DNA from 2 places in the Halolactibacillus sp. JCM 19043 genome. Region 1 is predicted to be linked to the other one. Evidence: predicted binding sites of a transcription regulator. Region 1 holds the regulator's gene; the other holds the start of a gene.
What was found. Region 1 encodes LexA, which represses DNA repair genes until DNA is damaged. Its sites were predicted from a motif close to CGAACATATGTTCG; they were not measured.
Positions count from the first base shown of each region.

Region 2: a site for LexA is predicted at 2,417-2,430, ahead of uvrB (excinuclease ABC subunit UvrB). Genes of this name have one in related genera too.

Region 1 is NZ_BAXD01000041.1:9,247-13,633, reverse strand. Features, by position in the region: partial or broken gene JCM19043_RS14070 (peptidylprolyl isomerase) at 1-305, opposite strand, end outside; gene JCM19043_RS14065 (N-acetylmuramoyl-L-alanine amidase) at 381-1,106, shown strand; gene lexA (transcriptional repressor LexA) at 1,170-1,793, opposite strand; gene JCM19043_RS14055 (recombinase family protein) at 1,939-2,601, shown strand; gene JCM19043_RS14050 (DUF896 domain-containing protein) at 2,642-2,866, shown strand; partial or broken gene tkt (transketolase) at 2,981-4,387, shown strand, end outside.
Region 2 is NZ_BAXD01000021.1:41,395-45,781, forward strand. Features, by position in the region: gene uvrA (excinuclease ABC subunit UvrA) at 1-358, opposite strand, end outside; gene uvrB (excinuclease ABC subunit UvrB) at 355-2,331, opposite strand; gene JCM19043_RS10580 (peptide chain release factor 3) at 2,539-4,122, opposite strand.

The DNA.
Region 1 (4,387 bases):
CGATGGAAAATGACACCATCGTAAAACCCATCTTCGATGAGTGCGATAAAATTCGCAACGGTATTTGGTGCTGTATGTGGATACAGCTCTAATGTAATTGTCTCACCGGTTGCCATTTCAATGGTAACAATCGGATTGTCCGTCACTTCAGGGTATTGCTCATAAAAGGCGGTTTGTTCTTCTTCAAAGGTAAGGGTTGTGTCTTCTGGAGTGTCTTCTATTGGTTCATCAGTCGCTGTGTCAGCACATCCTACAACGATGGCAATAAGTAAGACTGACGAAAGTAATAACGCTATTTTTTTCATTGATATTCCTCCTGCATGTGTATTCCTCAGATAGTATAGCACGAAAAAATAGAAAAGAGAAAGGGCGATATACCATTGCGAATATTTTTAGATCCTGGTCACGGGGGACGTGACCCTGGGGCCTGTCATAAACAGTTAAAAGAAAAAGACCTGACGTTAGCTATAGCGCTGCGTATACGAGATCAATTAACTCAGCACAAAGATATCATGATTAAATTATCCCGACACGTTGATGAGACGTGTTCATTATCCGATAGAGTTCTTCTGGCTGAGCGTTTTAAAGCAGATTTTTATCTATCTATTCATATTAATGCAGGAGGAGGAACAGGTTTTGAAAGTTATCGGTATTTAAATACGAGTAAAAAAACAGGTGATTACCACCAATTCATTCATCAAACCATCTGTCAATCATTAGACGTGACCGACCGCGGTATGAAAAAAGGAGATTTTTATGTCTTAAGAAAAACGTCAATGCCTGCCGTACTAACAGAATCACTGTTTATTGATCATCCGCTTGATTATGTTGCCTTATTTAAGTCATCGATGGTTGAAAAAATCGTAGCAGCTCATGTCAAGGCTATTATATCCGTGAAAAACACGTTACTAAAACCGAATAGTATAGTATGTGGTTCGTTTAAAAATATCATATTAGCAAATAAACGCCAAGCCGAACTAAGCCAGCATGGTTTTGACGTTGACATTATAAAAGCAAACGTCAACGGTGCGCCATTTTACCGGGTGATCGTTTATGATGATGGGGTGACACCAAACGTAGAGGCGAGACTAAATGCGCTAGTATAACAGCTTTAAAACGAGCTAAAAAATAAAAGCAGGGTCATTGGTAAACACCAATGACCCTGCTTTTTATTTAATGTGGCGGTACAAACCGACCAATTTACCTAATACCGTTATGTTTTTATATAGAAGAGGCTCCATATTTGAGTTTTCTGGTTGTAAGCGAATATGGTCTTTTTCTTTAAAGAACCGTTTCACTGTCGCTTCACCGTCGTCCGTTAAGGCAACAATAATATCGCCATTATTTGCGGTATTTTGTTGTCTAACGATGACAACATCTCGGTTATGAATACCTGCTTCAATCATACTGTCGCCCTCAATTGTTAAGGCAAACGTATTAGTTTCTGTATTTGTTAAATATGATGGAATTGGAATAAATTCATCAATATTCTCAATTGCGGTAATCGGAAGTCCAGCGGTTACTTTCCCGATGTGAGGGGCATAAGCCACTTCACTGCGCATCTTCGGATTCATTTCTGTTCCGTCAACGATTTCAATCGTCCGTGGTTTAGTCGGGTCACGTCGAATATAGCCTTTTTTCTCCATGCGAGCGAGATGACCATGGGTTGTTGATGTAGATGATAAGCCAACTGCTTCACCAATTTCTCTTACAGAAGGTGGATAGTTTTTAGTTGCTTGATAATGTTTAATGAAATTAAGAATCGCTTCTTGACGTTTTGATAGGGTATCCATTCATTGTCCCTCCAATCAATTTTAGTTAAGTATACCATATTAATGTAACGTAAATCAAACGTTTGTTCGAAAAACATTGACACCGAACAAACCCTTTCGCTACACTAAAATAGAAAGTATGTTTCCATGAAAAGAAGGTGCAACAATGCGTGTCATTATTTACTGTCGAGTCAGTACAACAAAAGATGAACAAGTCTCGTCACTCATCCGCCAAAAACAAGAATTATTAGCGTTAGCTGAACATAAACAGATGGATGTTCTTGATATTATCGAAGAGAAAGTAAGTGGGTATACAATTGAGCGTGACGGCTTATTGTCATTATTTGATCAATGCCAAACCGGGAATGTCGATGCGGTACTCGTTCAAGATGAAACACGGTTAGGCCGCGGTGAAACGAAAATCGCTATTTTCCATCAATTAAAGAAATCCGGCGTGAAGATCTTTACCCAATCGCAAACAGGTGAATTTCAGTTATCTGAATCTGATCGTATGGTGTTAGAAATCGTGGGGATTGTGGAAGAATACCAACGAAAAATCCATAACTTAAAAATCAAACGCGGGATGAAAAAAGCGGTACAAAATGGTTACCGACCTGAGAAAAACTTAACAAAGATTGACCAAGCAAAAGGGCGAGACACAAAAGTGTTTCCGGTTGAAGAAGTTGTTAGGTTGCGAAATAATGGGCTAACATTTAAAGATATTGCGCTTACCTTACGTGGTTTAGGTTATAATGTATCTAAAGCAACCGTCCACCGCCGCTATCAAGAATACCTCTCACTTGCAGAAAGCGGTGAAGATTCGTTATGATAGACATAGTGAAAATCAACAAATTAAGGAGATTTAAAATATGCTGTCACAAGAAAAGTTAGCCCGCATTAATACTTTAGCTAAAAAAGCAAAAGCGGAGGGCTTATCAAATGAAGAAAAAGAAGAACAACAAATCTTACGAGAAGAATATTTACAAAATGTAAGAAAATCATTTAAGAACCAATTCAAGGGGATGACCATCGTTGATCCTAACGGCGATGATGTCACACCCCAAAAAATCAAGAACTTACGGTCAAAAAATTAAGATTATTCATTAAAATGTACAATTTTGTCTTGTGTAAATAGCGTTTTCATTATAGGATATAAATTGTACGTACATATTAATCTATGTATGAATCCAGAAAGGGGTTTAAGAAGTATGACAAATCAAGTACAACAAACATCAATTAATGCTATTCGTACGCTTTCTATCGATGCCATCCAAAAGGCAAACTCAGGACACCCAGGGTTACCAATGGGGCTGCGCCAATGGCGTACACATTATGGACTGAGTTTATGAACCAAAATCCAAAGCATTCAAAATGGTTCGATCGTGACCGCTTCGTTTTATCTGCGGGTCATGGTTCTATGTTACTTTACTCATTACTACACTTATCAGGTTATAATCTAAGTATTGACGACCTTAAAAATTTCCGTCAATTAGGGTCACATACACCTGGACACCCTGAAGTGACAGATACAGATGGCGTCGAAGCAACAACAGGACCTTTAGGTCAAGGGATTGCGATGACTGTCGGCATGGCGATGGCAGAAGCTCATCTAGCGGCAAAATATAACCGTGATGACTTCAATATCGTTGATCACTATAGCTATGCACTTGTAGGTGATGGTGACCTTATGGAAGGTATTTCACACGAAGCGGCTTCACTAGCGGGTCACTTAGGATTAGGCAGGTTAATCGTCCTTTACGATTCAAATGATATCTCATTAGATGGCGATTTAGATAAATCATTCTCAGAATCTGTTGAAAAACGTTTTGAATCATACAACTGGCAAGTCATTCGTGTCGATGATGGTACCGATGTTGAGGCAATTAAAGCGGCCATTAAAGAAGCACAAGCCAACACAACACAACCGACAATGATTGAAATTAAAACCGTTATTGGTTATGGTTCACCAAATAAACAAGGTAAGAGTGATGCTCACGGTGCGCCACTTGGTGATGATGAAATCAAACTTGTTCGTGAGAACTACGCTTGGAATCATGCACCATTTGAAGTACCTGAGGACGTTTACCAAGACTTTGAAACAAAAGTAGCGAAACGCGGCGCTGAAGCAGAAGCTGAGTGGAATAAACTTTTCGAAGCTTATAAAGCAAAGTATCCTGAATTAGCAGCAGAATTTGAACTAGCGATGAACAACGAATTACCAGAAGGATGGGCAGACGAACTACCAATCTTCACACCAGGTGAAGATACACTAGCCACACGTGCTTCAAGTGGTAAATTAGTCAATGCGCTATCAAAAGCTGTTCCAAGTCTATTTGGCGGTAGTGCTGACCTTGCTGGTTCAAACAAAACACGTATGGATGATGAAGAAGACTTTGATAAAACAAACTATGCCGGCCGAAACATTTGGTTTGGTGTACGTGAATTTGCGATGGCAGCGGCTCTTAACGGTATGGCGCTTCATGGCGGTTTAAAAGTATACGGCGGAACATTCTTCGTCTTTAGTGATTACTTACGCCCAGCTGTTCGTTTATCAGCGATTCAAAAGTTACCAGTGACTTACGTGTTAACGCATGATTCAATTGCGGTAGGAGAAG
Region 2 (4,387 bases), on a different contig from region 1:
TCCTTGCCCATAATAACCGCATGTAATCATAAATTTCTGTCACGGTTGCGACCGTGGAACGCGGGTTGTTACTCGTCGTTTTCTGATCAATTGAAATGGCTGGAGACAGACCTTCAATCGTATCGACATCCGGTTTGTCCATCTGACCTAAAAACTGTCTCGCATAAGCTGATAGCGATTCAACATAACGGCGTTGCCCTTCGGCATAAATCGTATCAAAGGCAAGTGAAGACTTCCCTGAACCTGATAAACCCGTTAAGACGACGAGTTTATCTTTTGGAATATCAATATCGATATTTTTCAAGTTGTGCACGCGGGCACCCTTAATTGATATGTGTTTTTTCACCAATACACTCATCCTTCCGCTTTCAGTTCAAAGACTAAATCACGCAATTCTGCGGCTTTTTCAAAGTTTAAGTCTTTGGCTGCTTGCTTCATTTCTACTTCCATTTGTTCGATAAAGATGGCCCGTTCTTTCTTTGTCATCTCATCAATATTTGTTTTCGGTAACGTCTCTTCATCCATCGCTTCAACCGTTGCGCGGATGACATCACGTACTTCTTTATTAATAGTTTTCGGTACAATACCATGTGTTTCATTGTAAGCCATCTGTTTTTCACGACGACGTTCCGTTTCATCAATGGCTCGGCGCATGGAGTCTGTCACACGATCGGCATACATAATTACTTGACCATGTTCATTACGCGCCGCTCGGCCCATTGTTTGGATAAGGGCCCGATCTGAACGTAAGAAACCTTCTTTGTCAGCATCTAAAATTGCGACAAGCGACACTTCAGGGATATCGATTCCTTCCCGTAATAAGTTGATGCCAATTAAGACGTCATATTTACCGACCCGCAAATCACGAATAATTTCAATCCGCTCTAGCGTTTTAATTTCCGAGTGTAAGTAAGCGACCTTCATCCCAATCTCTTTCAAATAATCCGTTAAATCCTCAGACATTTTTTTCGTTAACGTTGTAATCAATACCCGTTCATTTTGTTTCGCACGGAGATTAATCTCATGGATCAAGTCATCAATCTGACCTTCAATCGGTCTGATATCGACGGATGGATCAAGCAGACCTGTAGGTCTAATAATTTGTTCCACCATTTCTGGTGTATGTTCTAATTCATATGGACCAGGTGTTGCCGAGACGAAAATGAGTTGATTTGCCTTTTCTTCAAACTCTGTAAATGTCAAAGGACGGTTATCAAGAGCTGACGGCAGTCTAAAACCATGATCAACAAGGACTTGTTTACGCGCTTTATCACCATTAAACATTCCCCGGATCTGAGGCAAGGTGACATGTGACTCATCGATGACAATCAAAAAGTCATCTGGGAAGTAATCGATGAGCGTATACGGCGTTGATCCGGCTTCACGCAACGTTAAGTGGCGTGAATAATTTTCAATCCCAGAACAAAAGCCCATCTCCGCCATCATCTCTAAATCATAGCGGGTTCTCTGTTCAATGCGTTGAGCTTCGATTAGTTTATCGTGTTCTTTAAAGTACTTTACTTGTTCTTTCATTTCGGCTTCGATATTTTTCATCGCAATTTTCAATTTATCTTCACCAGTCACAAAGTGAGAAGCCGGGAAAATAGCGATATGTTCACGATCGCCTAAAATCTCACCTGTTAAAGCATCGACTTCCCTAATCCGGTCAATGTCGTCACCGAAAAATTCAATTCTGACACAATGTTCTTCTCTAGACGCTGGAATAATCTCTACCGAGTCGCCTCTCACTCTAAACGTGCCGCGCTGGAAATCAATATCATTACGCGCATATTGGATATCCACCAGTTCTCGCAATAATTGGTCACGGTCTTTATCCATACCGACACGCAGACTCAGGACTTGCGAGCGATATTCTTCTGGTGAACCTAAGCCATAAATACATGACACACTCGCAACGATTAACACATCCTCTCGTTCAAATAAGGATGACGTTGCTGAGTGGCGTAATTTATCTATTTCATCATTAATCGATGCATCTTTTTCGATAAAAGTATCTGTTGATGGGACGTACGCCTCTGGTTGATAGTAATCATAGTAGCTGACAAAATACTCTACTGCATTATTCGGGAAAAATTCTTTGAATTCACTATATAGTTGACCCGCAAGTGTTTTATTATGCGCAATAACGAGTGTTGGTTTTTTTACTTCTGTGACAACATTCGAGACCGTAAAAGTCTTACCAGTCCCTGTTGCCCCGAGTAACGTTTGCATGCGTTTATTTTCATTGACGCCTTTAACAAGTGCATCAATCGCCTTCGGTTGATCACCTGCGGGCTGATATTGTGAGATAAGCTCAAAAGATTGAGACATCTTCTTTCCTCCGTTCTTTTCACTTATATAGTTTACCTTCCGACGCTTTGTGTAAACCTATTATACACAAATATTAGTCGAAAAGCGAACAAACATTCTTTAATATCATCAACTCTGTCATGGTTTGTGGTGCTTTTCTTATTGAAGCATGATTTAGACCAGAAACCAAACCAAAAGGCTTAGGAGTGTTGCTCCTAAGCCTTTAACTTACCCTTGATTGTATTGATTGACTTCAAATAAATCGATTAATTCAATGTCTTTGTGTTTATCGGTAAACCAGCGCAAGGCAAAGTCATTTTTAAATAAGACTAAAAATGCTCCTTCCCGGTCTTTTACGAGTAAATTCCGGTCATCAAACAGTGACGTATCGACTTGGTTATCTGTTAACCAGCGCGGAATACGTTCGCCAATTGATTCGAACATGACATCGACATTGTACTCATATTTCATTCGATGTTCAAATACTTGATACTGCAACTCACCTACAGCTCCAATAATATAATTTTCCATCGGATAGGTCTTAAAGAGCTGGATAGCCCCTTCTTGAACGAGCTGTTCTAAACCTTTTTTAAACTGCTTTGATTTCATGACGTTCTTCGCGGTTACACGCTTAAATAATTCTGGTGGGAATTGTGGTAATTCATCATATTCAAATGTTTGTTTTCCTTCAAGAAGTGTGTCCCCAATCCGGTAAACGCCTGGATCATAAATGCCAATGATATCACCTGGATAAGCTTCGTCAACGGTATCTCGACTTGAGGCGACGAATTGTTGAGTCTGATTTAATTTGAATGATTTCCCCGTTCGTGGTAAGGTGACTGACATACCGCGCTCAAACTTCCCTGAACAAACACGTAAGAATGCTACTCGGTCACGGTGAGCGGGATTCATATTGGCTTGAATTTTAAAGATAAAGCCTGAGAACTGTTCTTGTTCTGGTTCAATTAAACCTTCTGTCGTTTTACGGGCTTGCGGTGTTGGAGCTAAATCAATAAAGGTATCAAAAAACGTCTCAACACCAAATGGAGCTAACGCACTACCAAAGAAGACCGGCGTTTGGTCACCTTTTAATACTTTATCTAAATTAAACTGATCCCCCGCTTCATCTAACAGCAACATTTCTTCCTCTGTTTCTTTAAATGTTGGATCTTCGGTGATGTCTTTGTAATCACCACTGTGTAATGCATCAAACGGAATGAAACTTTCACGTTCATTCCCGTTAAACTTAACAAATTGATCGTTATAACGGTCTAAAATACCGAGGAATCGTTTCCCCATACCGACCGGCCAGTTCATCGGATAGGTTTCGATTTCTAATACTTCCTCAATTTGGTCTAATAAATCAAAGGGTTCACGTCCTTCACGGTCTAATTTATTGATAAATGTAAAAATAGGAATTCCGCGCATTTTACAAACTTTAAATAATTTAATCGTTTGTGCTTCGATTCCTTTTGTCGCATCAATAATCATGACTACGCTATCCACCGCCGTTAATGTCCGGTACGTATCTTCACTGAAGTCTTCGTGCCCTGGGGTATCAAGGATATTAACTTTATAGTCTTTATAAGGAAAATTCATTACACTAGAGGTGACTGAAATCCCACGTTGCTTTTCGATTTCCATCCAGTCACTTGTCGCAAATTTTCCTGATTTTTTTCCTTTTACGGTCCCAGCTTCTCTAATTAAATTACCAAACATGAGTAGTTTTTCAGTCATGGTCGTTTTACCCGCATCTGGGTGGGAAATAATCGCAAACGTTTTACGCATATCTTTTTCTTCTTTAATACTCATTTCATTTCCTTCTCTCTTAACAGTCTATTCGTTTTTAAAGGGGGTAATATACACACCTAAGAAAATTTATAGCTGAGAAAAATTTTATCATCATTTCATCTTTACCGTCATTACTCTTCATTAAGTCTATTGCCTTTACATGTTTTTACCCCTCACACGTTCGATTTCTTGTCACTCTGTTAATGAAAGTAGCACAAAACACGAAAAAAAGTCAATGACTATTGTCGTAAGTTCTGCTCTTTACGCTTAATCTTTGTTATAATAA